One region of the Exiguobacterium sp. s191 genome, then DNA from elsewhere that is predicted to be linked to it. Evidence: riboswitches for the same ligand, from Rfam matches in the RefSeq annotation. Region 1 holds a riboswitch; each other region holds the start of a gene.

The links. A riboswitch is a leader RNA that binds a small molecule or an ion and turns the genes downstream of it on or off. The one in region 1 is predicted to bind S-adenosylmethionine.
Region 2: linked by a shared signal. The riboswitch ahead of KNQ09_RS14145 (LLM class flavin-dependent oxidoreductase) and the one ahead of metK (methionine adenosyltransferase) in region 1 are both predicted to bind S-adenosylmethionine.
Region 3: linked by a shared signal. The riboswitch ahead of msrA (peptide-methionine (S)-S-oxide reductase MsrA) and the one ahead of metK (methionine adenosyltransferase) in region 1 are both predicted to bind S-adenosylmethionine.

What each region holds. Positions count from the first base shown of each region.
Region 1 is NZ_JACSNC010000001.1:1,708,700-1,719,212, reverse strand. It holds gene KNQ09_RS09100 (glucose-6-phosphate isomerase) at 1-983, shown strand, start outside; gene ytkD (RNA deprotection pyrophosphohydrolase) at 1,154-1,627, shown strand; gene KNQ09_RS09090 (alpha/beta hydrolase family protein) at 1,599-2,354, shown strand; gene KNQ09_RS09085 (EAL and HDOD domain-containing protein) at 2,529-3,785, shown strand; gene pckA (phosphoenolpyruvate carboxykinase (ATP)) at 4,037-5,605, opposite strand; SAM riboswitch class I at 5,840-5,966, shown strand; gene metK (methionine adenosyltransferase) at 6,095-7,303, shown strand; gene KNQ09_RS09070 (GNAT family N-acetyltransferase) at 7,441-7,929, shown strand; gene KNQ09_RS09065 (serine aminopeptidase domain-containing protein) at 8,008-8,712, shown strand; gene mnmM (tRNA 5-(aminomethyl)-2-thiouridylate-methyltransferase MnmM) at 8,985-9,584, opposite strand; gene KNQ09_RS09055 (MDR family MFS transporter) at 9,738-10,513, shown strand, end outside.
Region 2 is NZ_JACSNC010000003.1:157,415-167,927, reverse strand. It holds gene KNQ09_RS14155 (DUF2325 domain-containing protein) at 1-986, shown strand, start outside; gene KNQ09_RS14150 (DUF975 family protein) at 1,050-1,688, shown strand; SAM riboswitch class I at 1,801-1,903, shown strand; gene KNQ09_RS14145 (LLM class flavin-dependent oxidoreductase) at 1,978-3,036, shown strand; gene KNQ09_RS14140 (ATP-grasp domain-containing protein) at 3,033-3,980, shown strand; gene KNQ09_RS14135 (SRPBCC family protein) at 4,057-4,524, shown strand; gene KNQ09_RS14130 (PhoX family protein) at 4,564-6,444, opposite strand; gene KNQ09_RS14125 (NUDIX domain-containing protein) at 6,559-6,942, opposite strand; gene KNQ09_RS14120 (ABC-F family ATP-binding cassette domain-containing protein) at 7,008-8,630, opposite strand; gene KNQ09_RS14115 (prohibitin family protein) at 8,930-9,799, shown strand; gene KNQ09_RS14110 (hypothetical protein) at 10,032-10,513, shown strand, end outside.
Region 3 is NZ_JACSNC010000002.1:282,421-292,933, forward strand. It holds gene KNQ09_RS13065 (MFS transporter) at 1-988, opposite strand, end outside; gene KNQ09_RS13070 (winged helix-turn-helix domain-containing protein) at 1,003-1,602, opposite strand; gene msrA (peptide-methionine (S)-S-oxide reductase MsrA) at 1,833-2,363, opposite strand; SAM riboswitch class I at 2,458-2,561, opposite strand; gene KNQ09_RS13080 (M20 metallopeptidase family protein) at 2,624-3,802, opposite strand; gene KNQ09_RS13085 (putative quinol monooxygenase) at 3,880-4,173, shown strand; gene KNQ09_RS13090 (C40 family peptidase) at 4,232-6,787, opposite strand; gene KNQ09_RS13095 (GNAT family N-acetyltransferase) at 6,929-7,483, opposite strand; gene KNQ09_RS13100 (DMT family transporter) at 7,753-8,082, shown strand; gene KNQ09_RS13105 (DMT family transporter) at 8,079-8,396, shown strand; gene KNQ09_RS13110 (general stress protein) at 8,525-9,268, shown strand; gene KNQ09_RS13115 (aldo/keto reductase) at 9,380-10,195, opposite strand; gene KNQ09_RS13120 (iron-containing alcohol dehydrogenase family protein) at 10,328-10,513, shown strand, end outside.

The DNA of each region.
Region 1 (10,513 bases):
CGTATCTGCACGATTTATTCGAAGTCCTCGAAGGAAAAGATGTATCGGTCAACATCATCTCGAAATCGGGTACGACGACAGAACCAGCAATTTCGTTCCGTCTCTTGAAATCGTTCATGGAAGAGAAATACGGTAAAGCAGAAGCAAAACACCGGATTTATGCAACGACGGATAAAGCGCGTGGTGCATTAAAAACACTCGCAGACTCTGAAGGATATGAAACATTCGTCATTCCGGACGATGTCGGCGGTCGTTTCTCTGTTTTGACACCGGTTGGTCTATTACCAATCGCAGCAGCTGGTATTTCAATCGAAGAGTTGATGCAAGGTGCCCGTGATGCGCAAGAGCGCTATGCGAGCGAAAACCTAGCTGACAACGAAGCGTATCAATACGCGGTCGTACGAAATGCGCTCTATGCGAAAGGGAAGACGATCGAGCTTCTCGTCAACTACGAACCAGCACTTCATTATGTATCGGAGTGGTGGAAACAATTATACGGCGAGTCAGAAGGAAAAGACTTCAAAGGAATCTTCCCAGCAGCAGTCGACTTCTCGACGGATCTCCACTCGATGGGACAATACGTCCAAGAAGGTCGTCGTGACCTGTTCGAGACAGTCATCAAAGTCGGTCAAGCGCGTCATGCGTTGACTGTTGAAGAAGATGCTCAGGATCTCGATGGATTGAACTTCCTTGCAGGTAAGTCAATTCAATTCGTCAACGATAAAGCGGCAGAAGGTACGTTGCTTGCGCACACGGACGGACAAGTACCGAACTTGACAGTCGAACTTCCAGAGATGACACCGTATCACCTCGGATTCCTGTTCTACTTCTTCGAAAAAGCTTGTGCGATGAGTGGTTACCTCCTCGGAGTGAACCCATTTGATCAGCCAGGCGTCGAAGCGTACAAGAAAAACATGTTCGCTCTTCTTGGGAAACCAGGATTCGAAGCAGAAAAAGCAGAACTCGAAGCACGTTTGAAGTAATGTAAAACGACAGTCGATCGTTCCCTAGTGGAACATCGGCTGTTTTTGTGTTTACCGGATGATAGTAGGCTATCATTTTCCAGATTTACAGGTAATCCTAGCGTTTTCACTTTTAGAATACCCGTGAAACAGGTAAAGTGAAGTTAGAAGAAGAAATGAGGTGCACGTACGTGATTACATTCTTGGATTATTATCAAAATCAAGTAGAGTTAAGTTTTGATGACCATCCGTTCTCGGATCGTCCTTTGCACGTGTGGGTCATTGCCGTGTACGAAGGAAAATGGTTACTGACCCATCATAAGCAGCGTGGTTACGAATTTCCTGGTGGAAAGGTTGAACCGGGTGAAACGGCAGAAGAAGCCGCACGTCGTGAAGTGATGGAAGAGACGGGTGGGAAAATCGATTCTCTCTCATATGTCGGACAATATCGTGTTGCCGGAAAAGGCGATACGATCATCAAAAACATCTATTTCGCGCAAATCGGATCATTGTCGTCTCATCTTGCCGTGGATGAAACAGATGGTGCTTTTCTATTCGAGGAACTCCCTGATCGTCTCGATACGAATCGACAATACAGCTTTATGATGAAGGACCGTGTCCTTCCGGAGACGCTCCGTGTACTTAGCGAACGCCGATTGGTTTGAACTTCCGCGGCAAGGTCCGTTTCGGACGTTTCGGATGTTTTATACCACAGCGGACGGAGAACGGGTCGGTGCCTATATCGTACTCCCGCAAGTCGCGAACGGTCAGGGAATTCTCTACTTGCGTGGTGGAACGCGTTCGATCGGAATGGTCCGACCGACACGACTGCTCGCGTTCGCACAGGCAGGTTTTTTTGTCATGGCACCTTTCTATCGAGGGAATCTAGGCGGTACGGGAAAAGAAGACTTTGGACATCATGATATCGAAGACGCCTGCAGTGCCTTTGACTGGTTGCAGCAACGTGTCTCGCATGTTCACGCATTTGGATTTTCACGTGGTGGACAGATGGCATTGCTCCTTGCGCATCACCGTCCAGTCGCCCGAACGGTGTCCTGGGCAGGGGTGACGGAGTTGACGTGGACGTATGAAGAGCAGAAGACGATGCAAAAGATGCTGCGGCGATACACGGGAGGTACACCAGACACGGTTCCTGATGAATACGCGGTTCGCTCGCCGCTCCATGTCGAACCTCAAGGTGAAGTATTATTGATTCACGGTGCATACGACGAGAACGTTCGTTTACGACACGCAACCGCTTATGCTGCACGTCATCCTGAGCAGACGACGCTTCAGACTTATGCCTATGCCCATCAATTTCCGATTCATGACAAGTTGCGTGTGACACGGAATGTGTTGAATTGGTTTGAGACTGGTATCTATAATCGATAATTTAGCCGGTACGATGAATGTCGTATCGGTTTTTTTGTCATCTGAAAAATTGAACTTACATACATAATGGGAAAAAAAGAATATTGATTCGTTGTAAAAAACAATAAACTTCCTGAAAAATAAATTTTGATATAATTAGAACCATATGAGTAATGTAGAGGGGGATGGAGGACGATGGATATCTTACTAGCACGTCAACCCATCGTTGACCGAATCGGAGCAGTTGATGCATTCGAGTTACTGTATCGTTCCGTCAAACAAATGAATGTATTCGACGGTGATCTAGCGACGATGGATGTTTTAACGAATACACTCGTTCATATGGGTGTAGAGCATGTCGCTGAAGGTAAAAAACTTTTCGTCAACTTTACAGCGGATCTCTTGAAAAGTGATCTGATTCACTATTTAGATCCAAAACGGTTCGTTATCGAAATTTTAGAAACTGTTGATATCGATACAGAGATGTTATCTGTGTTGCACAGTTGGAAAGAAGCAGGTTTTACACTAGCACTCGATGATTTTGTGACCGATTTACTTCGTCAACATGGAACAGAATTATTCGCGCTAATTGATTTAATTAAAATCGACATCGAGGCGATTCCTACTCGCGAGCAAAGTGCGATCCTGCATATCGTCCGGCGTAATTATCCCCACATCAAGATGCTTGCCGAACGAGTCGAGACACATGAGGATCATACACGTTGTCTTGACATGGGATATGACTGGTTTCAAGGCTATTTTTACGCTAAGCCAATGTTGATGAAGGGAAAAGCTGTCCCTCCTCAATTGCCGGTATTGCTGAAGATGCTAAAATGGCTCGATACGGATGAAAAATACGATGAGGTCATTGATGAGATCGAAGCAAATCCTTATATCAGTATTCAAGTACTACAATTGATCAATTCTCCGGGAATGGGATTACGCAATACAGTCAGCTCTGTTCGACAAGCCATTTCACTACTTGGCTTCTCACAACTCAAAAGCTGGATTTCGTTAATCGTCTTGCGTGAGATGAAGCTTGCTAGTCCTTACGAATGGTCAAATGAGTTACTTCGGTCTTCCTTGCACTGCGCAAAACTTTGTGAGTTATTTGCGAAAGAGACGTGTACGTTAAAGCCGGAGAGTGCTTATATGATCGGTCTGTTATCACACATAGATGCGCTGTTATCTGTGGATATCGACGACATCATCGACCAACTGCCAATTGAAGATTCTCTGAAGATCGTTCTGCAAGGAAAAGATCATCCGTTTCGGGATTGTTTAGTGCTTGCGATCAGTGCAGATCGCGGTGATTTCGATCAGTTCGAACTGCTCAGTCAACGTTTAGATGTCTCACTTCCACGAGCCTATGCGCTACTAGCAGAAAGTCAGGAATGGCTCAAACAAAAAGAAACACATCTTCAAGAAAAAACGGATTCTGTTTTAGAGTGAAAATGAAGGGGCTGACTCAAAAAAGAATGACTCGTCTTTTCACGCCCTTTCCTCAGGCGAGACACAAGCCAGTTTTCCTGCTTCATTCCAGCAGGAAAGCGGGTCTTGTTTGTCTCTGATAGCGCATAAATGCGCTTTTTCCTGTAGGAGTTGCGTGTGACGCATCATTCTTTTTTTGTTGACCATGAATTGATTTTCTTAAGAGATGTACCGATTTCTAAACATAAAAAAAGAGCCCGAAGGCTCTTTTTTTATAGGCGTGGACCAGCTGACTTGATCGCATCCGTCGCACTTTCGAAGCGAAGGAAATTGTGTTGGAATTTCTCAGCAAGCGACCGCGCTTGTGTGTCGTATTCGTCCGGATTCGACCAGACGCGTACCGGATTGAGTAACTCGCTTGGAACACCTGGAACTTCAAGTGGCATATGAAGTCCGAAAATCGGATGTTCTTCTGTTGGAATCGTTGCGAGTGTGCCGTTGACGGCAGCATTGACCATCGTCCGTGTATACGATAGCTTCATACGACTACCTGTTCCGTAAGCACCACCTGTCCAGCCTGTGTTGACGAGATAAACAGTGACACCATGACGATCAATCAATTCGCCGAGCATCGTCGCATATTTTTCAGGCATCAGTGGAAGGAACGGTGAACCGAAGCATGTTGAGAATGTTGCTTCCGGTTCCGTGACACCGCGTTCTGTTCCGGCGAGTTTTGATGTATATCCTGATAGGAAGTGATACATCGCTTGTTCTTTCGTCAATTTACTGATCGGAGGCAAAACACCGTACGCATCAGCCGTCAAGAAGACGATCGTCTTCGGATGACCAGCACGTGAAGGAACAGCGATATTATCAATCGCTGTGATCGGATAAGCAGCACGCGTATTTTCCGTCAACGATGTGTCATCGTAATCAGGGTGACGGGCTTCGTCGAGCACGACGTTTTCAAGGACGGTTCCGAAACGGATCGCGTCAAAGATTTGCGGTTCTTTTTCGCGTGATAAGTTAACGGTCTTTGCATAACATCCACCTTCGATGTTGAAGACACCGTCGTGCGACCAACCATGCTCATCGTCTCCGATCAATTGACGGCTATCGTCTGCTGAGAGGGTGGTCTTACCAGTACCGGATAGACCGAAGAACAAGGCGACGTCGCCTTCGTGTCCGACGTTTGCCGAGCAGTGCATCGAAAGGACATTTTCTTGTGGCAAGAGATAGTTCATGACGGAGAAGATCGATTTTTTGATTTCTCCCGCGTATTCCGTTCCACCGATCAGGACGATCCGATGTTCGAACGACATCGCGATGAACGTTTCGGAGTTCGTTCCGTCAACGGCAGGATCTGCTTTGAAATGTGGCGCATAGACGACCGTGAACGGTTCGAAGGCAGCCACTTCAGGATACTCGCGTAAAAAGAGTTGTTTGGCAAACAGGTTATGCCAAGCGTATTGTGTGAGCACACGGACCGGAAGGGTGAAGTGCGTATCTGCTCCAGCAGCAGCTTCTGTGTAGTAGAGCTGGTCGGCTTCGTTCATGTAACGAAGAACCTTTTGCAACAATTGTTCAAATTTGTCTCCATCCATTGGTTGGTTGACATGCCCCCAATCAATGTGAGACTCGCAGGAAGAATCACGGACGATGAACTTATCTTTTGGTGAACGACCTGTAAATTTCCCCGTTTCTACAGATAATGCACCGTTCTCAGCAAGGACACCTTCTTCGTTTCGAATCGCATGTTCGACAAGTTCAGCAACAGATAGTTGTTTGAACACATGCTCTTTCTTGAGTAGTTCTTCGATATTCAGGACCGTCATCGGCATCCTGACCCCACCTTTCCCCTACGTTGGTTTTGGCTCACTGTATTTAGTATGACACATTTATTATATATGACATACTAAAGAGAGAGCAATCATTTTCTGGTGCTGATTTCTATTTATCTGGAAACGCTTTCAGCATTAACAGTTTAACATCTCTTTCAAAAAGTTTCGACTAGAATTTGAAACCTTGCTTGACAGAGTAGGTACAACTTTATATCATGTAATTCGTAACGGATACTCTTATTCTGAGCAGGTGGAGGGAACAAGGCCCGAAGAAACCCGGCAACCGTCCTACATTAATTCACATATTAATGAGGGAAAAGGTGCTCTCCTGAAGCGAAGTAAACACTTCGAACGATAAGAGGGTAAAGGAAGAACGCACAACCTTTCCCTGACCATTTTTTGGACTTGGAAAGGTTTTTTTCATTTTACCGTCCCACTCAACTAGGGGAAATGAGTACACCGTCAAATTCTTTTTTGGGAGGGTCATACATGACAAACCTTAATCGCCGACTATTCACGTCGGAGTCAGTCACTGAAGGTCATCCAGATAAAATCTGTGACCAAATTTCGGATTCAATTCTTGATGCAATCCTCGCAGCGGATCCAAACGCACGTGTTGCAGCAGAAACTTCTGTTACAACAGGTCTCGTTCTCGTTGCAGGTGAGATCACGACATCGACTTACGTCGACATTCCAAAAGTCGTCCGTGAAACGATTCGTGAAATCGGCTACACACGCGCGAAATACGGTTTTGACGCGGACACATGTGCTGTATTGACATCAATCGATGAGCAATCAGCAGACATCGCTCTTGGTGTCGACCAAGCGCTTGAAGCACGTGAAGGTAGCATGTCTGATGCAGAAATCGATGCAATCGGTGCAGGAGACCAAGGTCTCATGTTCGGTTACGCAACGAAAGAAACACCAGAACTCATGCCACTTCCAATCTCGCTTTCACACCGTCTCGCACGCCGTTTGGCAGAAGTGCGTAAAAACGGTCAACTCGACTACCTTCGTCCAGACGGAAAAACACAAGTCACGGTCGAATACAACGAGAACAACGAGCCGGTTCGTGTCGATACGATCGTCATCTCGACACAACATGCAGAAGAAGTCACGCTTGAGCAAATCCAAGCTGACTTGAAAGAACACGTCATCACACCGGTTATCCCGGCTGAATACATCGACGCAGCAACGAAATTCTTCATCAACCCAACTGGTCGTTTCGTCATTGGCGGACCACAAGGAGATGCTGGATTAACTGGTCGTAAGATCATCGTTGATACGTATGGTGGATACGCACGCCACGGCGGTGGAGCATTCTCAGGTAAAGATCCAACAAAAGTCGACCGTTCAGCTGCATACGCAGCACGTTACGTCGCGAAGAACCTCGTTGCTGCAGGTCTTGCAGACAAAGCAGAAGTTCAACTCGCGTACGCAATCGGTGTCGCGCACCCAGTATCAATCGCGGTTGACACATTCGGTACAGGAAAACTTCCTGAAGCGCAACTCGTCGAATTGGTTGCTGAAAACTTCGATCTTCGTCCGGCTGGAATCATCAACATGCTTGATCTCCGTCGTCCGATCTATCGTCAAACAGCTGCATACGGTCACTTCGGTCGTACAGATGTTGAGCTTCCATGGGAGCAAACAGATAAAGCAGCAGTTCTTGAAGAACAAGCAAAACGTTTCGCATAATCAAAAAGTCCGAAAACCCTACGCGGGTTTTCGGACTTTTTTGTTTCCGTGGAACTTTGCAGGAAACGAATGTTTTTTCTAGAAGAGGGTAAAAGTACATGAGTCGATTCGTATGAATACAAAGGGGGGTTCCGATTATGGAAATACGCGAAGCTATTCCAGCTGATGCAGGACGTATTCATGACATTGCCGTCACATCTTGGTTGGATACGTATGCAGAAATCTATTCCGAACGTTCGAAAGCGCATTTCGTGCAGGAGGCGTATCCGCAAGAAGAAGTCGTTCGTGCGATCCGGACGGCGGAAGAAGCACGGGGAGAGTATTTTTATGTCGGAATCATCGATGAGGAAATCGTCGGTTTCATTCATGCTGTTGATGTTGAGGGAACGTGGGAGATCATTCGTCTGTACGTCTTGCCGAAATATCAGCAAAACGGAATCGGACGACGGCTGATCCGTGAACTCGAACGACAAGGAGCCGTCCCACTCGAAGTATACGTGGAGGCACGTAACTATAAAGCACGTCAGTTCTTAACCTCATTCGGTTTTGAAGAACTCAGTGAGATGACGGAAGAAGTCTTTGGGCAAGTAGAATCTGTCATTCGTCTTCGCCATGTCGCCTCATGAAATCCGTCTTGGGACGGTTTCGTGTGCGTTTGAAATAAGGTATCGTAAAAAGGAAGTATGAAGTGAAGAGGTGAGTTTGTGGTTGAACAACCAACAGGAATCATCGTATTAGTCTATCCGTTACAACTGCGTGCCCGTCCGAGTGAAGCCTTGATTCGGGTACTCGAACGAGAGTATGAAGTATTACTTGTCGACGCACCACGTCGCATCTCGTTTGAAGAGCATGGTCAACTGTTAAAAGAAGCATTACGTGAAGCCGGGAAACGCAAGCTACCGATTCATATCGTCGCCTGTAGCATGGGCGCACTCGTCGTTAATCGCCTGTTGCAAGAATATGAATTACCGGTCGCAAGCCTTGCGTTCATTTCACCGTTGTTTGATTGGCACCCTTCGAAACAACTCGGAGGCGTCAAACAAGTCTTCGCGAGTGCATTCGATCGTTTCCGGCCCGATGCACCACTCGGTACGTTGCCGTTTGGTCAAAGTACGGAAGATACCGTTCGCATCGGTGAACTGACCTATGCGCAGTACCGGGAAATCGAAGAAGAGATCGTCGTACATGACGAGGAACGAAAAAAACTGCCGCGTGTGAATTTGGCTTGTTTTTATGCACCAGACGATCAGTTCGCGGACGTCAAGTTGACGCTTGAAGTATGCCGGAAAATGGGTGGCGATCAGATTTACTTACAACGTCTACACGGTTTTCCACATTTTAGTTTCGAACGGTTGAACACACGGTTTGCAGAAAAATTAATGTTGTTCTTTAAGCTTGTTGAAGAATGAAATAACAAAAGTGATGCCTCTAAAAAGGGGCATCACTTAAGACTGAAGATAAAGTGCTATTTTTCTCCAATGAGAAGGATTGCGCTTTTTTGTTCGTCTCGCATCGTTTTCCAAGGACAAGCATCGCGCCGCTTCGCTGCAGGGTCGCTCTGGCTTGTGTCTCGCCTGAGGAAAGGGCGTGAAAAGGCGCGTCATTTTTTTGGCGTCAGCCCTTTTGTCTACAATCTGAAAAGTGATGCCTCTAAAAAAGGGCATCACTTTTTTGTGTCCCATCATCCTCGTACTTTTTTCTCGATCGCGATGATGAACGGGGGATGATTTTGTTGATTCAAGAAACGGTACTGGAGAACGGCATAATCTTGCTGATCAAGGGCTGTGACGTAATCGAGGACAGCGTCGCGTTCCCGTTTTCCTTCCAGGTGACCGTGATAGACGACGAGGACGACAAGACCGCCGGGAGCGAGGACCGGGAGGAGGGCATCGAGTGCTTCGAGCGTCTCTTCTCCTGTCGTCGTGATTGATTTGTCGCTTCCAGGCAGGTATCCGAGATTGAAGACACCGGCGCGGACAGGACGTTGTTCGTCCGAAAGACGGGCACCGACATGGATGTGGCTTTCATGATAAAGGTCGACGCGTGCTAACATTCCGGCTTCGTCGAGACGTCGCGTCGATTCCTCGATGGCTTGTGCCTGGACGTCGAACGCAAGAACCCTTCCTTCTGGACCGACGCGTTCTGCTAAAAACTGTGTATCATGTCCATTTCCGGCAGTCATATCGACGACGCAGTCTCCGGGTTCGATAACGGACTCGAGTAATTGTTTCGTATAAGATAGTACACGGGCAAGTGACATGGCATAGACTCCTGTTCCTATAGTCTGTTTTTCTAGTAATGGTTCAGTATGTGCAAGATTCTTTCTGCATTATATCATTTTTTGATTCGTTGACGAAAAGCGAAGTGGCTTGACAGTTAGGGGACGGATTGCGTAAAGTGGCAAGGTTGAGAATGAAATAGGAGGACCACAGGTATGCCAAAATTACCAAAAGCGGTCTGGATCCTCGTCCTTGCGATGGCCATCAATACGACGGGATCCTCTTTTTTATGGCCGTTTAATACATTATATATTCATGAATATTTAGGAGAGTCGATGACAAAAGCAGGGATGGCATTGTTCGTCAACTCGGCCTTAGCAATCGTCGGAAACTACTTAGGTGGAAAAGCGTTTGACCGTCTCGGTGGCAAGAAGACGCTTGTCATCAGTGTCATCGGACTTGTCCTGTCTTCCGTCGGCTTGTTGCTATTTCATCAGACGTACCTCGGATACGTCGCGATGCTTGGATTGATTGGATTCGTCGGTGGGATGGTTTTTCCGACGATCTACGCGATGACGGGTGTCATCTGGCCGGAAGGCGGGCGCCGTGCCTTTAATGCGATCTATGTCGCACAAAACGTCGGTGTAGCGCTCGGGACAGCAGTCAGTGGTCAAATCGCTGCCTTTTCGATTCAGTACATCTTCATCGCCAATCTCGTCCTCTACATCGCCTTTGCCATCATTTTGTTCGTTGGTTTGTCCTGGATTCAGGCACCGGCGCGGATGCATGCGGCGCATGACGAAATCGAAACGACACGCACACCCCTTGCACGCGGTGCGGCACGGACGATGTTGCTCGTCTCGATTGGTTATGCCTTACTTTGGTTCGTTTATGTGCAATGGCAAGGAACCTTTGCCGTACACACGAAATCGCTCGGTGTCACGATTTCCGAGTACTCGATTCTTTGGACGATCAACGGAGCACTCATCGT
Region 2 (10,513 bases), on a different contig from region 1:
GTACTTTACTAGAATGGTCCGGCAGTCATATTTCAGAACGAGACGTCCGCGATTGGAATCTCGAGCACGGCATGGAAGTCCGGGTCCGTATCGATCGTCAGGATGATCAAAAAACGATGTGCCGTGTTGAAGCCGTCGTCTCGACGGAGCGAATGAGAGAGAATCCGGAACGTGTCGTGTTTGAACAAGCAATCGTCAAGGCACATGGAATCATTGAGGAAACGGTGAATGGTCCACTGCAAGATGAGTCGGGCAGATCGTTCTATTATGTCGTACCGGTAGAAGACATGCGCTATTTCCGACTAGAAGCAGGTCAACTCGTCGATCTCGTCATGTGGCGGGAACGGAAGGATACACTGACGATTGCTTGGAAGCATCCGTTCACGTATGAAGAGCCGATCGTCAACGCATCATCTAACCGCCGATCAGAAGTAGAGCAACCGGTAGTGAAGGCATCTGTGACAACAAAAAAGTCAAATCGGTATGCACGAAAAATGAAACGACAACCGGTGCCGAAAGCTAAAAAAGCGCAGCGTCGCGTCCGTATGCCAAAAGAGCGAACGATTGAACCGATCGTGACGACAGCTGTACCCGGACAATTGATGGATTTCGTTGATAAGACACCGCTTGATTTCACGCGCTTCACAGGAATGCGTCTCGTCATTGTCGGAAACGAACAACAGACCGCTGTCTATCGTGAGTTCTTTGCGCCGACGGGGATCGAATTGATTCATCTGGCAGGGGACGCACAGTCCGCGAAAAAGATTGCCTGTCTCGCCAAAAAGACGGACGCGATCGTCGTCGTAACGAGTCGCGTTTCTCATGCAGCGAGTGCACATGTCATCGCGCAGGCGAAAAAGCATGGTATTCCATTCGCGATGGAACGGCTCGACGGTCGACGCTCGTTATACACGGCGTGTGAACGACAGCTTGAGCGTGCCTGGCTCAACCAGCAAAGAGACGGGAAATTATTGAAAAAAGAGTGAAACATTAGAAGAATTCGACCGTAAAGTAAGGTGAGAACTTATTTTTCAAGGAGGACCTTACTCATGTCATCTCAATTAAAAAAAGCAGCGAAGGAGTCGCTCAGCGGTCGTTGGGGATTTGCCATCCTCATGTTCGTACTTTTTTCTATCATCCAGAGCGTTCCGACGTTCATCGGACCAGATCCTAACGAAGATCTAAATGCGATGAGTGCGGTCAGCATCATTCTTTCGATTTTATTGATCCCAATCGCAGCGGGTTGGACGTGGGTCGCGATGTCGTTCGCACGCAATGAAGAAGTCAAAGTAGCTGATTTGTTCGAACCGTATAAAATCTTCGGTAAAGTCATCGGCGTGTCGATTGTGCAAGCGGTCTTCTTATTCCTATGGACCTTACTCTTGATCATTCCAGGGATCATCAAGTCGTTCTCTTACTTGTTGACGTTCTACATCCTTCGAGATGAACCATCAGTCGGTATTCTCGAGGCAATCACGCGTTCACGTCAACTCATGGATGGTCATAAAATGGAAGCATTCTTACTCTTCCTATCATTCATTGGTTGGGCATTACTTGTGATTGTTACACTTGGTCTTGCTGTCTTATGGGTTGGACCATACTTCAGCGTCACGATGGCAAAATTCTATGATCGTGTTCGTGGTGAACAGGCGCCAGAGCCAACATCAGATTTCGTCGCACCATATTAATCCCGAATCCCGACACGATGTCGGGATTTTTTATGCTCGAAATAATTCCGATTGGAAAAGACGGTTTAATGGTTGCTTTAGTTCAGTGAATTTTGTACGATGAATGCAACACATCTTATCTAGAGAAGTCGAGGGACTGGCCCGAAGACACTTCAGCAACCCCGCCGTGGCGGAAGGTGCTACTTCCAGGAAGGGATACCTTCCGAAGATAAGAGCGGACAGGACAAGATACCGTCGCTCTTTTCGAACTTCGAAAAGAGCGTTTTTTTATGATAAGGGGGACGATGGAGTGGAGTATGGTTTTTGGTTACCGATTTTTGGGGGATGGTTACGTAACGTCGAGGATGAACAGATGCCACCGACATTCGATTATGCGAAACAAGTCGCACAAACAGCAGAACGGATCGGCTTCTCGACGACGTTGATCGCGGAACTGAACTTGAACGATATCAAAGGCATTAAGGAACCGAGTCTTGAGGCATGGACGACGGCAGCAGCGATTGCTGCAACGACGGAACGCTTAGAGATCATGACAGCGGTTCGTCCCGGGTTCCATAATCCAGCGACGACGGCGAAGATGGCGGCAAACATCGATCAGTTGAGTGGTGGACGCTTTACGCTCAACGTCGTCTCAGCGTGGTGGGCAGAGGAAGCGAAACAATACAACGGTATCTTCACAGCGCACGATGAACGCTATGCTCGGACGGAAGAGTTCGTCACGGTCATGAAGGGACTATGGGCAGATACGTCACCGTATAGCTTCTCCGGTCATCACTACACGATCGAGCAAGCAGAACTCCATCCGAAGCCAGTCCAGCGTCCGGGGATCAAGCTCTACGCTGGTGGAGAGAGTGAAGCTGGAAAGCGAACGATCGTCGAACACTGTGACGCTTATGTCATGCACGGGGGCACTGTTGAAGAAGTAGCCCATAAAATCGACGATATGAAAGTACGCCGGGAAGCGACGGGACAAAAGCCGCTCGAAAGCTTCGGTCTTGCTGCCTACATCATTTGTCGGGATACGGAAGAAGAAGCACTTCTTGAATGGCAACGGATCACGGACGTCAAGGAAGACAGCGCCGGTTATGCCGGTTATCAGGATTTCATTAGTAAATCGCAACTGGAGCAACAGGTCGAGCGGAATGATTATTCTGTCTCGAACCGTGGTCTACGTCCGAATTTAATCGGGACACCAGAACAAATCGCTGAACGGATTCTAGCGTTCGAAGCCGTCGGTGTCACGTTACTTTTGTTACAATTCTCACCACAACTTGAAGAAATGGAACGCTTTGCTCGTGACGTAATGCCACTGGTCGAAGCGAAACGAAAGGTAGGTCAACAATCATGACAAAAATTCATATTCTCCACGAAAACCAAGAATGGACGGACCATCTCATCAAACGTCTCGAAGAACTCGAATTACCGTATGAACAGTGGCACTTGAATGAAGGAATCGTTCCGCTGGATGAACTGCCGCCAGAAGGCGTCTTTTACAGCCGGATGAGTGCTTCTTCGCATACGCGGGGACATCGTTACGCGCCGGAGTTGACGGAAGGGGTCCTCGCTTGGTTAGAAGAGCATGACCGGACCGTCTTTAACGGAACGCGTGCGCTCCGTCTTGAAGTCAGCAAAGTCAATCAATATACGGCGTTGCGTAAGGCTGGGATTCGTGTACCGAAGACGACGGCTGCCGTCGGACGTGATCAAATCGTGCAAGCAGCAAAAGAGATCGGTGTTTCGTCATTCATCACGAAACACAACCGTGCAGGGAAAGGTCTCGGTGTCCAGTTATTCCATTCGATTGAAGCACTTGAAGCTTATCTCGATGGTCCGACATTCGACGAACCAGTCGATGGCATCACGTTGATTCAAGAGTATATTCAAGCACCAGAACCGTACATCACGCGTTGTGAGTTCGTGGGTGGAAAGTTTGTCTACGCGGTTCGAGTCGATACGTCAGAAGGTTTTGAGCTTTGCCCAGCAGATGCATGTGTGATCGACGACTTGTTCTGCCCAGTCGGAGAAGAAGCACCGCAAACGCCGATGAAGTTCCAAATCGTTGAAGGTTTCAATGACCCGATCATCCAAAAGTATGAAGCATTCCTCCAAGCGAACCAAATCGCGGTCGCAGGCATCGAGTTCATTAAGGATGCGTCAGGTACGATCTATACGTATGACGTCAATACGAATACGAACTATAATTCGGATGCCGAGGCAGCTGCAGGACGCTACGGTATGCTCGAACTAGCGAAGTTCCTCGGTGCAGCCCTTGAAACAAGCACAGTAAAATAAGAATCTGCTCTCGCCCTGTCACCGGACGTTACAAGACCGGATGACAGGGTATTTCTATAGAAAAGGGGGCGGATCTATGATTACGTGGAGAGAAGAACGACAGCTCGATATTCCGATTGAGGAAGCATGGCACTTGTTTGATCACACGCGATTGCAGCGTTTGATTCCAAACGTCGTCCAGCACGAGGTGATTGAACGAAAACCGGGTGTCGTCGGTTCGACGTATCGTCAAACATACATGCAGGGTAATCGACTTGAAACCTATATCGTGACCGATTTAGCTTATACGAACGAACCCGACTTCAAACAAAATACGATCGGATTCACGTTGGCTAAAATATTCAAGATCGAGATGACCTTTACACTCAAACCGCTCGGACCTGATCGCTGTCTATTGATCTATACGGGAAAAAACGAGGGAGCAAACTTTGTTGGAAAGAGTTTGTTGTCGCTTGGAGGAGAGCGGGAGAACGAAAAAATTGTTCACGGGCTGCTGCAGCGTGTTGAAGAAGAAGCAGCAAAACAGAAGAAGAACAACGCATGAAAAAACGGATTCCTGTGCCTGGGAATCCGTTTTAGCATCTTATCGATGCGTATATGATTTGTGACCACTCGGTAAACCAGAGAGGTAACCGACACCACCTGTTTTTTGAATTCCGATGCCGTCTTTCATCGCTTGTTCGAGCGCTTTTGGATCGACCGCGGTGATTTGTTTGTCAGTCAATGACTCACCGGGATGTTGATAGTTACTTAGGAGGTAGCTATACTTCCCAACATGATCGAGTGAACGAAGGCCAGTTGCTTCCGCTCCGACTGGAACCGAAAGGATACGTGATAACTTTTTCGTCTTCAGGTTATAAGCCCAAACGAAATTGTTCGTGTGCAAGGAGCTGTCTTCACCGATGAAGAGCGTATCAGATGTCGCGGAGTAAGCAAGGTTATCTGGATTCGCGACGAGATCCGGATTCGCTGTGTTGCCGTAAGAATCCGGCTTCTTCAAATCTTCACCAATGACGAGTGCTTGCATATTCGTTGGTACGTAACGGCTGTCGATGCCTTTTGCACGACCAAGATCGATTTCGAATGTCGCACCCGATTCGCGTTTTTCAAGCTGGATGTCGTCTTGGACAGCACCTTCTTGTTTTTCGGTACTGCCTGACACATAAGACAAGGCGATGTAGGCTTTTTTGTCTTGCTCGTTGACCGTGATGCCTTCCATCTTGTTGAATTCTGATGTTGCGCCAAGCAACGCACCATAACGACGTGATTCAAGGAAAGCCGCTTCTTTTTCCTTACCAGGCTTGAGCTTCAAGTATTCGACTTTTTTGCTAGCAGCTGTTTTGACTGCTTTGAAGCCAGGAGTTGGCGCATCGGCTGTCTCGAAGATGTGGCTGAACTTCGTTCCTTTATCAATCAAGCGTTTGACTTCTTTATCGGAAGCATGACCGAGCTTGATCCATTCGAGATCACCAGCTCCGCCTTCCGTTGCGCGTGTTTGTTTGAACTTAGCCGCGTAAAGTGTTCCTTTTGAGAAATCGCGCTTTTTATCTGCGACATACATGAACATCATTGTGTTATTGCCGTCGTCACCAAAGATCGCGGTCTTTTGATCCGGTAGAATCTGCATCATCTCGTGCGAGAAACGACCTGTGCTGTAGTGTTTCACTGCTGTCGCTTTTCCTTTCCGGTCGACCGAGATTTCAGGCGTATACCCGTAGAAGTAAGGATTCGCTTTTTCGGTCGTTCCGAAATAGCGCTCAGCGAAGGCATTTACTTCTTTATAAGCAGCTGACGTTTTGTCTGACTCAAACGCACGAGCATCTGGTTCATATTCCTCTGACCCAAGGTGCGTTCCCCATGGTGTCGTCGAACCGTTACATGGTGTCCAGAGTCCATTGACGTTTTCAAAATCAATCTTGCTGGCTTTTTTGACAGCAAGTTTTCCTGTCTTTTTATCTTGTACGACTTCCGTTAATGTCATCGATGCTGGAAGTCCCTTGACTTCATTACCAGCATTGTCGATCGAGTCATACTCGAAGTGAGAGACCATGTATTTTTTTCCGTGCACTTCAAGCAGACTATTCGAGTCTGGTGCATCTGAGACGAAGGCTTCCGGTTTGTCCGGTACACTGCGGTCGATGATCGGATTTCCTTTAGCATCGATCGGTGTACCTGCTGCAATCATCTCGCCTTTGTTTTCGACGATTTTATCTTGCGACAGGAATAATTGATTATAGTTCAACGGCTTCACTTCCGTTTTGCCGTTCGTATAGGTGACTTTGACTTTTGCTTCTGTATAAGTTTTTACCATCTGATCGATTTTCGTCGGTGCTTCCATCGACAAGAATTCGACCTTCTTGATGTTGCGTGTTGTATGAGAAGAGCTATGGGCATCCGCGAACATCGGGACCATACTTGATGACAAGACCGCTGCTGATAGACCAACCATGAGTGTTCGTTTCATTTTTGTTTCCCCCAAATGAGTTTGTGTTGTTGCTACATTTTCATTTAATCAGTCGATTATGTAGAGGGTGTAAAAAAACCTGGTCAGTTATATCTCAGTTAGTTAATCTTTCCTTTACAGTAAGGTCAGCAAACGAGCAATCTGTGGATCATCTTGAAGGTCCTTTAGTGGTCGGAAACGGACGGTTCGTAATTCCTGTTGATTAAGCGGAAGTTCGGGATCAATCCCGAGTCGAGGTGCAGAAGAACTACCTGAGGGACGTTGAACGAGAAAACATGTCTCGATTCCCTGATCGATTGAAATCTCGTAGAGTTGTCGTTCGATTGTAACGTGAAGATGTGTCTCTTCTAACACTTCCCGCATGACGGCTTGTTCTTTGGTTTCCCCACTCTCGACACCTCCGCCCGGTAACGTCCAGAACGTCCGGGAAGGCGTGTGTAATTCGACCATTAGGATTTGTTGCTCCTCGATCAATGCAGCACATACGCGATGTCGCATATCGTATTCCTCCTTTAATATATTCAAAAAAGAGACCGAAACGACAGTTCCGGTCTCTTTTGACATCATTGTGCGTATAACGCTGTTAATTGCTGTTGGATCGTATCATTGTTCAAGTACTCATCGTATGTCGTTTCTTTATCGACGATACCGTTCGGCGTTAACTCGATGATGCGGTTTGCGATTGTTTCGACGAACTGATGGTCATGCGAGCTGAAGAGCATCGCACCTTTATAAGCGATCAAGCCATCGTTGAGTGCTGTGATCGATTCGAGATCCAAGTGGTTCGTTGGATCGTCGAGTACGAGAACGTTAGCACCGCTGAGCATCGCTTTTGAAAGCATACAACGGACTTTTTCGCCCCCAGATAAGACAGATGCTTTTTTCATGACTTCTTCTCCTGAGAAGAGCATCCGACCGAGGAATCCACGGAGGAACGTATCGCTCTCATCTGCCGGCGAATACTGACGGAGCCAATCGAGGATCGTCTTATCCGAGCCTTCGAAGAATTCCGAGTTATCTTTTGGCAAGTACGACTGCGAAGTCGTGACGCCCCATTTGAACGTACCGCTGTCCGGTTCCATCTCACCCATAAGGATCTTGAAGAGAGTCGTGATTGCGATATCGCTCTGACTGATGAACGCGACTTTATCCGTCTTGTTCAACGAAAAGCGGACGTTATCAAGGACTTTGACGCCATCGATCGTCTTCGAGATGCCGTCGACCATCAAGAGGTCATTTCCGATTTCACGTTCCGGTGTGAAACCGACGAACGGATAACGGCGTGACGATGGACGAATGTCGTCGAGTGTGATTTTATCAAGTAATTTCTTCCGCGACGTCGCTTGTTTCGCTTTCGAAGCGTTTGAACTGAAACGCGCGATGAAGGCTTGAAGTTCTTTGATTTTCTCTTCTTTTTTCTTGTTTTGGTCACTTGCCATACGCGAAGCAAGCTGACTTGACTCGTACCAGAAATCGTAGTTTCCGATATACAGTTGAATCTTACCGTAATCGAGATCCGCCATGTGCGTACAGACGTTGTTCAAGAAGTGACGGTCGTGGGAAATGACGATGACCGTGTTCTCGAATCCGATCAAGAATTCTTCGAGCCATTTGACGGCTTTCAAATCAAGTCCGTTCGTCGGCTCATCGAGTAAGAGAATGTCTGGTTTGCCGAACAACGCTTGTGCAAGCAAGACTTTGACCTTTTCCGATCCAGTCAGCTCAGCCATCGTTTTCGAGTGAAGGTCTTCCTTGATGCCGAGTCCTTGAAGAAGCATTGCGGCTTCCGATTCTGCTTCCCAACCGTTCATCTCAGCGAATTCACCTTCGAGTTCAGCAGCGCGCATGCCGTCTTCGTCCGAGAAATCTTCTTTCATATAGATCGCATCTTTTTCTTTCATGACTTCATAGAGACGTTTGTGTCCCATCATGACCGTTTCGATGACTTGGAATTCTTCGTATTCGTAATGGTTCTGACGGAGAACGCCTAAACGTTCGCCTGGTGTGATGATGACATCGCCTTGTTGTGCTTCGATGTCACCAGCGAGAATTTTCAGGAATGTCGATTTACCGGCACCGTTTGCACCAATCAGACCGTAACAGTTACCTGGTGTGAACTTGATGTTGACGTCTTCGAATAATTTTCGGTCTGCAAAGCGAAGACCGACGTTTTGTACTGTAATCATATAGAGATGAACCCTCGTTTCTAGTAAGTGATGTGCTCATTCGAGTGTACCACAAATCGTGATCTGTCGTAGAGCAGGCAAAGTTCCCTCCATATTAGGACAGAAATTAAAAATAAGCAACCAGACATTTAAAAAAATGAAACATTTTCCAGATAGATACGTAGAAGAAAGTAAGGAATTCGTTAGAGGAGGGGTTAGATGGCCATCTTTTTCACATTATTGTTTTTCGCCCTCATCGTTTTGCTTGGCATGGAACTCTACCGTTATATCCAAGAAAAGATCGATAAAGGAGATTCAGAATGAGAGAAATCAAACCGAAGAAAAAAATTCGCCCATCGATGATCATCGCTGGTGTACTCGTACTAGCATTGCTTGCAACAACGCCGTTCATCGTTGAACAAATTGAACCTGGACAAGTTGGTGTCGTCTATACACCGTCAAGCGGTGTCAAAGATGAGACGTTATCGCAAGGTTGGCATGTCGTTTCACCGATTACACGGGTGACAGAGTATCCGATTCGGACACAGACAAAAGCGCTTGAAAACATGACGCTTGCGACCAAGGATGGAAAGAACATCGTCGTTGACTTTACATACAGCTTCTCCGTCTCACCGGATAAGGTGACGAAAGTCTTCAATAAGTTCGGACCGATCGAAATCGATGAGATCGCAAAAGGTTATCTGAAACAGCGTCTCTATGATGCATCGCGTGAGCAAATCTCGAAAGTTACCGTCCTTGAACTGTTCGGTGAAAAATCAGGGAATGTCTCGACGAGCATTCAGACGCAGTTTGCAGAAGACGTCAAGGATATCGGTTTCATCATCGAAGATGTCGCACTCGGTGCGCCGAAACCAGATGAAAAGACACAGGAAGCAATCGATGCGCGTGTCAAAGCGTCGCAGGAACTTGATAAAAAGAAAACGGATCTTGAAATCGCTAAAGCAGAAGCAGAGCGTCTTCGCGTAGAAGCGAAAGGAGCAGCAGATGCCCGTTTGATTGAAGCCCAAGGTTTAGCAAAAGCTCAAAAAGAACTACAGAAGACATTGACAGAAGAAATGATTCAATACGAAGCTGTCAAGAAATGGGACGGGAAGTCACCACTCGTCAGTGGATCGGGTAGTATGGTTCAATTACCGATTCCGGATGCTACAACAGAAGACAAGAATTAAAACTCGATGTGCTTGGAGACAAGCACATTTTTTTATTTCATCATAATAAAATGACTGTACTAATGCTCTTACGGTATTAAATTTTAATATATCAATAAAAAATGATACATTTTATATCTTTTAAATCCCAAATTAATGGTTTAATTACCTTATTTAGAAGGAAGAAGGTGTAAAGAAAAGTCATTTAGATCAACTAGGTCAATGAATTGTTCCAATTGAAGGAGGAATTTTATTGTATCGAAATCGATCACCAAATCTTTTTATCATCTTAATGATCTTACTGGCAACAAGCTTTCCGATTCCGCACAGTCATGCGACGACTGAGGAATTCGAGATTCCAGACCCTTTGACGTCATCGTTTTGTGAAGAGACGTTGAATGATCCAAAGAAAAAGGACTTGTTGGAAAAAGAGGAAATTGAACAATGCGAAGAACTCGTAGAAGTAGAGAAGACACCATCAACCGAGAGTGAAGACCCACCAACACCCGAGACACCCCCAACCGAGAGTAAAGACCCATCCACACCCGAGACACCTCCAACTGAGAACGAAGACCCATCCACACCAGAGACACCTCCAACTGAGAACGAAGACCCATCCACACCAGAGACACCTCCAACTGAGAACGAAGACCCACCAACATCTGAGACAGTACCAGCCGAGAGCGAAGATCCACCTACACCCGAGATACCTCCAACTGAGAATGAAGATCCATC
Region 3 (10,513 bases), on a different contig from region 1:
TGATCGAAGAAAGGACACCAAGTGATAACAGGATGATCAGGTACAACAAGATCTGCTGCGCTTGACTAAGCAGGAAGAAAAGCAAACCTAAGGCGCCAATTAATCGGACCGATGAGGTAAGCCCATTTGCTTTCGTCTGCGCAAAACCACTCCAGAGCGCCCCTCCGAGCATTCCCATTTGATAAGCCCCTTGCATATAACTTAAATCCATCGCATCTCCTTGGAGCACATCATGAACGAGTAAGGGGATTCCGAGTAAGAGTGGTCCAAAGAAAAAGAAATTGACACAGATGACAAGAAAAAGTGTCTGCTTGAGTTGCTGAAGGTTAAAGACGTAATGTAGCCCTTCTTTTAGTTCAAAGAGAGCTGAATGCTGAAGCGATCGCTTGATCTTAGATTCACGAATACCATACGTGAAAAGGAGCGTCAGACAGAGTGTCCCGAAAATCATGAGAAAGACGTGCGAGTAAGAAGAATAGCTGAGAATGACTCCACCAAGAATCGGACCTGAAAAGAGGGCGATTTGATTAGATGTCTGAATCAGTGAATTGGCTTTAGTGAGTTGTTCTTTCGGAACGAGTGTAGGAAGTAAGGAAGCATTCGCCGGCGAAAAGAATGCATCCACACTACCGAATAGAAAGGCGAATCCTAAAATCGTCAGCAATGTAAGCTGATCGGTATGAAGTAATGCGAGAAGACAGAGAATGAAACTGATTCGTAAAGCGCTCGAGATGCGCATGATCGTCGAACGTTTATAGCGATCGGATAAGACGCCACCGAATAACATGAGAAAAATACGGGGTAACAAGGTGGCCATGAGGACGAATCCAAGATATGATGCCTGGTTTAGCGTATGGATGACATACCATTGTTCAACAAACAGATAGGTTGATAGGGAGAGGGCAGAGCACATACCGGACCCCCATAAAAATAAAAAAGATCGATTTTTAAACAGCGATTGTTGCGTATCGATTTCAATAGGCAGCATGTGGCACCTCCGGTTTAGACGTCGTCATTCTCAAATAGTGGTTCATCAATTGCAAAGGCAGTCGTCATGATATAGAAGTGTTTTTTATCTTCTTCGTCTAGTGAAGAGGACCGTGTGAACTCGTCCAATAGAGCACGATATTTTGTAGCAAAGCGTTGAAAGTCGGCTTCAGACATCGTCAGTTCCTTTTGAAGTGATAAGCTCATCCAGTCCTCGACGTTCGAAGATGAAGGAGAAAAAGTAGCTGTCGGAGCCGTAAGAACGCGTGTCTTTGCCCGGTCCAATACTTCGAGATACGACTGCCGGGTCGCTTCATTCGTCTCGACGAATTTCAGTAGATGATCGGCAGGAATGTATCCTCGAGCAATCGCTTGATAGTATTTCAATAGATTGCCGCCCTGTTCTTCCGTCCGGACGAGGTGAATCAAGTCATGCTTTTCAAGTTCCCGTACGTGATAGAGGATCTTTGCACGGGATAACGTCAGCAAGTGGGCTAACTGATGTACCGTATGTGGTTTTTCGACGAGAAACATGAGGATTTTTGTTCGTAACGGATCACTGATCACTTTTAACTGTTCATAGCTCTCTAATATGTGAATCGCTTTTTGTTCCATACAATCATCTCCTTTTTAACCGGTTAATTTTTATTAACCGTAAAACAAAAGACTTCATTTGTAAACGATTACAAATTTGTGTGAGGGTGTTGGTAAAGAAGACATCATTTGTTTACATACAAAAAGACTGACTCCAGTGACATCTCGGTCATCCTCCACTTTTTACTGAAAGTAGGGTAAGAACGAGATGTTTGAAATCAGTTTCAGCTACTGTATATGGTTCGAAGTGATTAGACCGTCGTCGTATCTTTCCATTCCTGCTCGATGAAAGCATCGCGACCAGAAGCAGCACGATCTTTTTTATAGTGTTCTGGATTTTTCTTATGGAAGTCTTGATGGTACTCTTCCGCCGGATAAAATTCAGAAGCGGCATCGATCCGCGTCACGATCGGTTGTTTGAAACGATTGCTTGCAGCAAGAGCGTCACGGGAAGCGATTGCTGCTTCATGCTGCGCATCCGTATGATAGAAGATCGCTGGTGCGTACTGCGTGCCGCGATCTTGGAATTGACCTTCTGCATCCGTCGGATCCGTTTGTGGCCAGTAGAGTTCGAGCAGACGCTCGTACGGGAACAGGCTCGGATCAAACGTGATTTGGACGACTTCGAGATGTCCCGTCGTTCCTGTCTTGACTTGCTCGTATGTCGGATTGTCGACGTGACCGCCCATGTAACCTGATACGATTCCCTCGATTCCTGGTAATTCTTCAAACGGTGTCACCATGCACCAAAAACATCCACCTGCAAATGTTGCTTTTTCCATCTGTCTCTTCCTCTCCGTGGGAAATCCCCATTGTATGTCTGACAGCGAGAAAACGAAAACGACTCCTTCGCTTGGTTGCAAAAGGAGTCGCCGCTTTTTATCAACCAAAGCTTTCGCTTTGCTGGTCGTAGCACCTTGCTATGCGCAGGTTGCTGGGACGTCATCGATCCAGATCTCTCGGTCCACTCTTGATAAGGGTATATGAAGTTGATGTCATTCGTTATCATTGTTGTGATGATACCATTCACACAGAAATAAAGTCAATCCTTAGGTTTCAAGGCACGTAAAACCGTCGCTCCGAGTGTCTTCGCACCAATCAACAACGCCTGTTCGTTGATTTCGTACTGCGGATGATGCTGTGGGTAGTTGACGCGACCGTCCGTATATCCGGAGCCAGTGAAGAAATAACTTCCCGGGACATGTGTTAGATAATGCGCGAAGTCATCCGCAGCCATCATTGGTGTGAGTGCCCGGACGGATGCTTCCGGTAAGAAAGAAGCGGCTTCCTGAACAAGTTTTGTCTCGTCCGGATGATTCCATAGCGCCGGGTAACCAGTCGTGAAGTCGATTGAATAGGTGGCACCGATGCCGGCACATGTCGTTTTGGCGACAAGATCGACTTCTTGCCGGAGCTGATGCCGCAATGTCTCATTAAACGTCCGAATTTCACCGACGATGCGTGCTTCACCCGTGACGATGTTCGGAGCCGTTCCCGCATGGAAAGAACCAATTGCAAGAACAGCAGGCTCGAACGGATCGACCCGTCGACTGACGAGATGCTGTAAGTTGCAGACGAGCTGCGCTCCAGCGACGAGCGCATCTTTTGTTTTGTGAGGTGCTTGCGCATGTCCACCTTGACCATGAACGATGATTTCGAATTCGTCGATTGCACATAACGTATGTCCTTCCCGAAACCCAATCGTACCAACTGGTAAATCATTTTCGAGATGTGTCGCAAAAATCGCATCGACATCTTCGAGGACGCCGGCTTCGATCATTTGGATAGCTCCGCCAGGAAAGACCTCTTCTCCATGCTGATGGATGATTCGAATCGTTCCTTGCAATTGATCACGTAACGGATAGAGCGTAGCAGCCAGGGCCATCACCATTGCCGTGTGACCATCATGCCCGCAAGCATGCATGATACCAGGATGGATCGACCGGAAAGCAAGCGTTGTCTCTTCCTGAAGTGGTAATGCGTCAAAATCTGCGCGGACAGCAATCGTCGGACCAGGTTGTTTACCTTCGATCGTCGCGACGACCCCACGACCTCCAACGGCTGTTTGATGAGGAATGCCTCGTTCTGTGTAAAAGGCAGCAATCCGTTCTGGTGTGCGGACTTCTTGGAAGGACAGTTCCGGATGCCGGTGGAAATCACGACGTAACGCGATCATCGTGGGTTCAAATTGTTCAAGTGCTTCAAAAAGTTGAGTTTGCATCTTCAAGCTCCTTTGACGTGTGTCTTTTCGTGAAAATGGGTACAGATACAGGTAATCACGAAAGGGGATAATGAAACATGGGAGAAATCGTCGTCAACGCTGTACTTACAATCAAAGCAGGACTAGCGGATCAAGTTTTCCCGATTCTACAAACGGTCTATCATGCCTCACAAAAAGAAGAAGGATGCTTACGTTATTCCTTGCACCAATCGATCGAGGATGAGCATCAATTCATGCTGTACGAAGTGTATCGGGACGAAGAGGCGCTTGAAGCGCATATCGCATCCGATCATTATAAAGCATACCGTGAACAGATCGAGTTATACTTGATGGATCGACAAGTAACGAAATACGTCGAGATGACATTCTGACGTGTTGCGATAAGAAGAGACGAAGCCGTCGAATTCGACGGCTTCGTCTTTTTTTGTCTTACATCGATTTAAATCCGAGGAAATGCTCTTGCCAACGCGGTTCATAAATCGAATTGATTTGGAGCTGTGAACCGCCCGCATGGATGAAGTGTTCGCTATCGAGCATGATTCCGATATGCGATGGACCATCCGTGTAGGTGTTCTGGAAGAAGACGATATCCGAGCGTTTACCACTCGAGATACTCGTCCGGCGATTCGTAAAGAAAGCACCGTACCAGTAGCCACGAACATTCGTCCGACCACCGTATTTTCCAGCCTTGTTCGTCGCGTAGTGAATCAAACCGGAACAGTCAAAACCACCGTTCACGGCATCTTGCGAACCCCATGTGTATGGTGTGCCGATATGTTGGACTGCTGCTTGGATCAGCTTTTCACCACGCGTATTATTCTTTTTAACGACCCGTTTATCGGACGTGATCGTCACAGCGGATACAGGAAGATAAACAGGTGTCCAGCCTGACTGGATGACATAGAAGTTTCCGACTCGATGACGCGGATAAACCCGTTTGCCTTGTTCAACGAGTCCGTTGCCTTTTGGACTTGTCGGACTTGCGAAGAAGGATGTCGTCTGTTTGACCGTATAGATTTTCGTCCGGTCGATCGCTTTTTGTGTCAGTTTCATATAGGGTTTGCTCGTGCTGATATAAGGGTTGAGGACGTAACCGGTTTGACCATTTGCCAGGCGAACTTGCCAAAAATCATCATCAATTGATTTCAGACCAATCAGTTTTGTTCCTTTCTTCAAATAGGCAGCTGGGCGACTGTAAGCCACGTCGGCAGAGAAGAGTGGCGTCTGGTCCAGGTGGACATAAAATGTCGTGCCTTTTTTTGCTTTTGCCGTCGGCTTGTTCAGTCCGATACGACTCGAATCGACGAAACCAAAGGTGTTTTTATATTTGACGCGTGTATAATAACCGCTTTTTCCGTAGATCGAAATCGAGGTCCCTTTTTTGAATGTGCCGATTTTTTTACCCGATAGTTTTGCCTGCGAACGAATGACGACATCGTCTTCCGTCACATAGCGTTGACCAGTGACGTCATACAGATCCGGCTTTTTCGTCACGAGATCCGTCGTCTTGACGTAGCCGTAGACCGATCCTTTTTTCAAGCGTGTGTAACTACCGCTTGTGCCGTAAATCGTTAGTTTGTCAGCTCGTTTGACGGAATACATAATTTTGCTCTTCGTCGAAGCAGACGTGTAGACGGACAAGTTGCGTTTCGCGTATCGTGTCCCGGTTGATGCATAGACTTTTCCAGTACCGAGATCAGCTGTCTTGACGTAAGCATGAACTCCACGGAAGATGATCCGGCTATAGGCACCGTTCGCCCCGTAAACTGTTAGTAAAGTATTCGTTTGATGTTGCTTCAAGACAGGACTTGAAGATTTGGCATCCGAATAGATTGGTGTAGCGCGCTGAACATAGAGGCGTGCAGTCTTCGGATAGTATTTCAACGTACCGAGATGTGCCGTCAGCACATAGGCATACTCGTCGTTTCGTTTGATTCGTGTAAATGAACCCTCGACGCCGTACGTTTGAAGCGAAGTATTCACAGGAAGCGATTGTACGACTTTTCCTTTCGTAGTCGCAGTAGCATAGACCGTCGTCTGCTGTTGGACGTAACGTAGCCCGGTTTCCGGATGGTTCACGACCGGCGCATCAGCTAAATCAGCCGTCAATACGAATGCGTAACCCGTCTTAGTCGCAACACGCGTAAAAGTACCGATCGTACCGAACGTTTCGAATGCTTGATTTTGAGTGACAGCTGTCTTCGCGCTCGTCGTCTTCGGTTCAACGAAAAGAGAAGTCGTTCGTTTGGCATAACGCAGTCCTGTTTCCGGATAATTTTCGACCTGTGCATCAGCTAAATCAGCCGTCAATACGAAGGCGTAACCCGTTTTAGTGGCCACGCGTGTAAAAGTACCCGTCGTACCGAACGTTTCGAATGCTTGATTTTGAGTGACAGCTGACTTCGCGCTCGTCGTCTTCGGTTCAACGAAAAGAGAAGTCGCTCGTTTGGCATAACGCGTTCCAACTAATTTCGGAAGTTGCTCGAGTTGTGTCGTAGATACGTAGACGTATTGCTCGTTCCATTTCAGACGTGTGAACGTGTCGAAAGTGCCGTATGTATCGATTCGCTGATAGGCGGGAAGTGTCGTCACGACGGTGGAATCAAATGGTGAAGCAACTAATGAGAGTGGACTTTTCGACGTCAGTGTTGCTTGTTTTTGAAAGACAGGTGCTGTTTGCGTTAACGCGTTTGTTGCGACATAAGCAGCGCCTTCTTGCCAACTGACACGGGTAAAGTCACCGTCCGTGCCAAGTGTCTTGAATGTCGTTCCTGCTGGTAGTTGTTGGATGACCGTTGCGGAATCAGCCGTTTGTAGCAACGCAGCATCCTCTTTCAAATAAGCCGCCCTGGTCGTCTCGGGGACTGTTTGTGTTTCTGCCGTTGGTTGAGCAGGTGGCGATTCAGCGAAAGCGGGTGCGGGTAAAACCGAGCTCAACATTAACGTTGCGGCAAGTCCAGCAACATGAGTAGTCCATTTTTTCATCAAGAAGTTCACTCCAATTCTTAAAATTTGTCATTATGAATAGTGTAGCATGCGCTTGTTTAAAAATTGATTAAAATCAAAAAAATAGGAGATTGTCCATAAAAAAACGGTATGCCTCGGCACACCGTTTGAAGTCATATGTTAGTTATCTTCTTCGTGATCCACTTGCCATTCCCAGTCGAGCATGCCGTAAATCAAGGAATCGCGCCAGTGGTCTTCGAGATAGACCGTCTCGCGAAGCTGTCCTTCCTTCGTCATGCCGACCTTTTGCAACACGCGTTCGGAAGCGACGTTCCGTGGGTCACACGTTGCCGTGATGCGGTGTAGTTCTAGTTTTTCGAAACCGAATTGGAGAAGGAAAGAGGCGATCGACGTCGCATATCCGTTCCCCCATTCATCAGGCGAGAGGACGTATCCGATTTCGGCGATTTTATTATCAACGTCTGTGATGACGAGTTCACCGGCACCGATGACGACGTCACTTGAAAACGTCACGGCAAAGACATAACGACGTCTTGGTGTCTCGAGTTCACTTTCAAGCGCATCATGTAGGAATTGTTTCGTATCCGTTTCGGTATTCGGTCCCCATGATTGGAATTGACTGACGATGGGTTGTGAGGCATAGGCGTGAACCGCTTCCACATCTTCTGGTGTAAAACGACGAATTCGAAGTTGATCATTGATTTTATAACGCATGCAGCATCCTCCTCTTTCAGATGAAGTCACTTTGATTCTATTTGACAGATGGGGAACGGATTCCTGTTTGACATGGGAAAAAGGGCGTGCTAGGGTGGTTGTATCGAATGGAATAGGGAGTATCCTCTAGGGTTCCGTACGGCTGGACCGAGGGAGGAACATGGACGTTTGTCCATGCAACGGAGGGATAAAAGCCCGGGAGTAAAGCGAATCGTCTCGCTTGCTCCCGGGCTTTTTCATTTGAATTTACCTATCAGGAGGCAATTACTATGGCAAAGTATTGGATTGGCATCATCGTCGCAGCGTGTTTTGAAGTGGGCTGGGTCATCGGATTAAAACATGCGGCAACACCACTTGAGTGGGCTGCAACGATCGTCTGTATCATCGTTAGCTTTACCGTGCTAATTAAAGCGAGTAACCATTTACCAGTCGGAACGGTCTATGCTGTTTTCGTCGGTCTCGGAACAGCAGGAACGGTCGTAACGGATATCGTGTTATTCAATCAAGCAGCTTCCGTGATGAAATTAGCATTGATCGCTGTCTTACTCGTCGGCGTCATCGGTCTGAAGTTAGTCAGTGGAGAGGAGAAATCAGCATGAGTTGGATTTATTTAATCATTGCCGGAATCTTTGAGATGTTTGGTGTCGTCTTGATCAATACGTTCAATCAAAATAAGAATGCGAAGAATCTACTGTTGATGGGAACAGGATTCGGACTCAGTTTTCTATTTTTGACACTTGCGATGAATGGTTTACCGATGGGAACAGCGTACGCGGTATGGACGGGAATCGGAGCAGCGGGTGGTGCGATTCTCAGCATGGTGCTCTATAACGAATCAAAAGACTGGAAGCGACTGGTCTGCATCGGTCTTGTCTTGAGTGCTACAATCGGCTTGAAACTCGTCGGTGAATGATCGTTTACATGTCAAACAGATGACGTTTTAATGGAACGCATGTTTTTTGGCATATTTTAACGCAAAAGAGGAAATACTCCTTATAGAAGTCACGCATGACAAATCGTGTCGATAAGGGGAGAATATTCATGAAAACGAAACAATATATCGGAACATTCTATTCAGAAGAAGAATTGATCTCAAAAATGGATGAGTTACACATTCAGGGACATCGGGAGGAAGACTTCTACGTTATCGTCAAGGAGAAGTCGAACATCGCACTCGTCCGTAGCCAGATGGACGCAGAAATCGCGACGACGAAACCGTCTTGGATCGACCGGATTCGTGGAAACAAAGGACGCGATCAAGAAGTCGATGATCTGTTCGGGTCACTTGATCTATCAGACAATGAGATCGAACAACGCAAAACGGAAGTCGAAGGTGGAGGCTTCGTTCTGTTGCTTGAAGTCCAAGACATCCAGTTCGATCCACATTTAAATACAGATAATACGCATCCTGATGTAAAGGTTCGTTATGGTAGTGGCGAAGAGACGCATACGTCATCAGATGCGAATTCCAATGCACAGCTCGGCTCCGGTAATCCGCTTGATATTGATAAAGATTCGAAGGAAGAGCATGCAGAGATTGATTTGCATCGTGCCGGTACGGATAAGATGCCGCAAGACGAGCAGGCAATCGATCATTCAAAAAAACTCGACGGGAACCGGGAACCGGACATCGCGATGCGTCGGGATGATGATTTCCGACGTCCGGAAACAGAACGCGAGGAAAAAGAACATGATGCAACGCAAGACGGCGAAGAACATCGTCAATCGAAACATCAATCAGATGACATCGCCAAGCAAGACCATGGAAATAATTTAGACCGCTAAAATAATAGATTAGAATCACGCATCAGGGTCATCATCAAAGAAGGTACTTTCCGGATCAATTCCGAAAGGTACCTTCTTTTTGTATGGAGATTAAACGAGAATCGTCTCGTCTTATTTATGATCCGGATTTGATCCTGTACGCACGTTGGCGTTCAATTGATCGATGGCTTGCATATCAGCGTCTGACAAGGTGAAGTCGAAGACATCAAGATTTTCGCGAATGCGGCTTGGCGTGACAGATTTCGGAATCGCGACGATATCGTGTTGCAAGTGCCAACGGAGGACGACTTGAGCTGGCGTTTTCTGATGACGATCGGCAATATCGACGATGACCGGATGCGTTAACGCGTCGCGTCCTTTCATCAATGGACTCCAAGCTTCAACGACGATACCGTGCTTGCGGCAAAAGTCTCGGATCGCTTCTTGGCTGAGGAACGGATGGAGTTCAATCTGATTGACGGCAGGAACGATTGATCCTTCGGCTAAAATTCGTTCCAAGTGCGGAATATGGAAGTTCGAAACACCGATGGCACGCGTCTTTCCTTCTGCATAGAGATGTTCGAGCGCCCGCCATGTCTCGACATAACGATTTTCTTTTGGCATCGGCCAATGAATCAGATACAAGTCAACATAATCGACACCAAGCTTTTGCAGACTCGTCTCGAAAGCGGCAAGTGTCTCTTCATAGCCGTGATCGGAATTCCAGACTTTCGTCGTTAGAAAGATCTCTTCTCGGGGAATGCCCGAGTCACGCAGCGCGCGACCGACACCTTCTTCGTTCTCGTAAATCATCGCCGTATCGATTGAACGATACCCGGCGCGGAGTGCTTCGCTGACCGCTTCATATACTTCTTCTTCCGGTACTTTAAAGACACCATATCCGAGTTGGGGCATGCTGATGCCGTTATTTAACGTAATCTGTTGCATCGATTCATCGACTCCTTTGTAGTAAATTCTTCTCTTTTCTAGTGTACGCGCTCCTCCTGTAAAAATCGAATGATTGCCGAAGTGAGTTCTTTTGCGTATACTGAGCGATAACAAATATTAGGAGGCGATCCTGTGATTCGACAAGCTGTTTTACAATACATACATGAGCAACACGCACTCGATCAACTCGAAGAAGTAATAGGTGATCGTTCAGCAGTCCTGATTCATGGACGTCAAGCCTATGAAGCAGCCGCTTTTGCTTTACCAGCATTACCACGTCTTTTATTTGAAGGGCATTGTACGGATCAACAGGTGGAA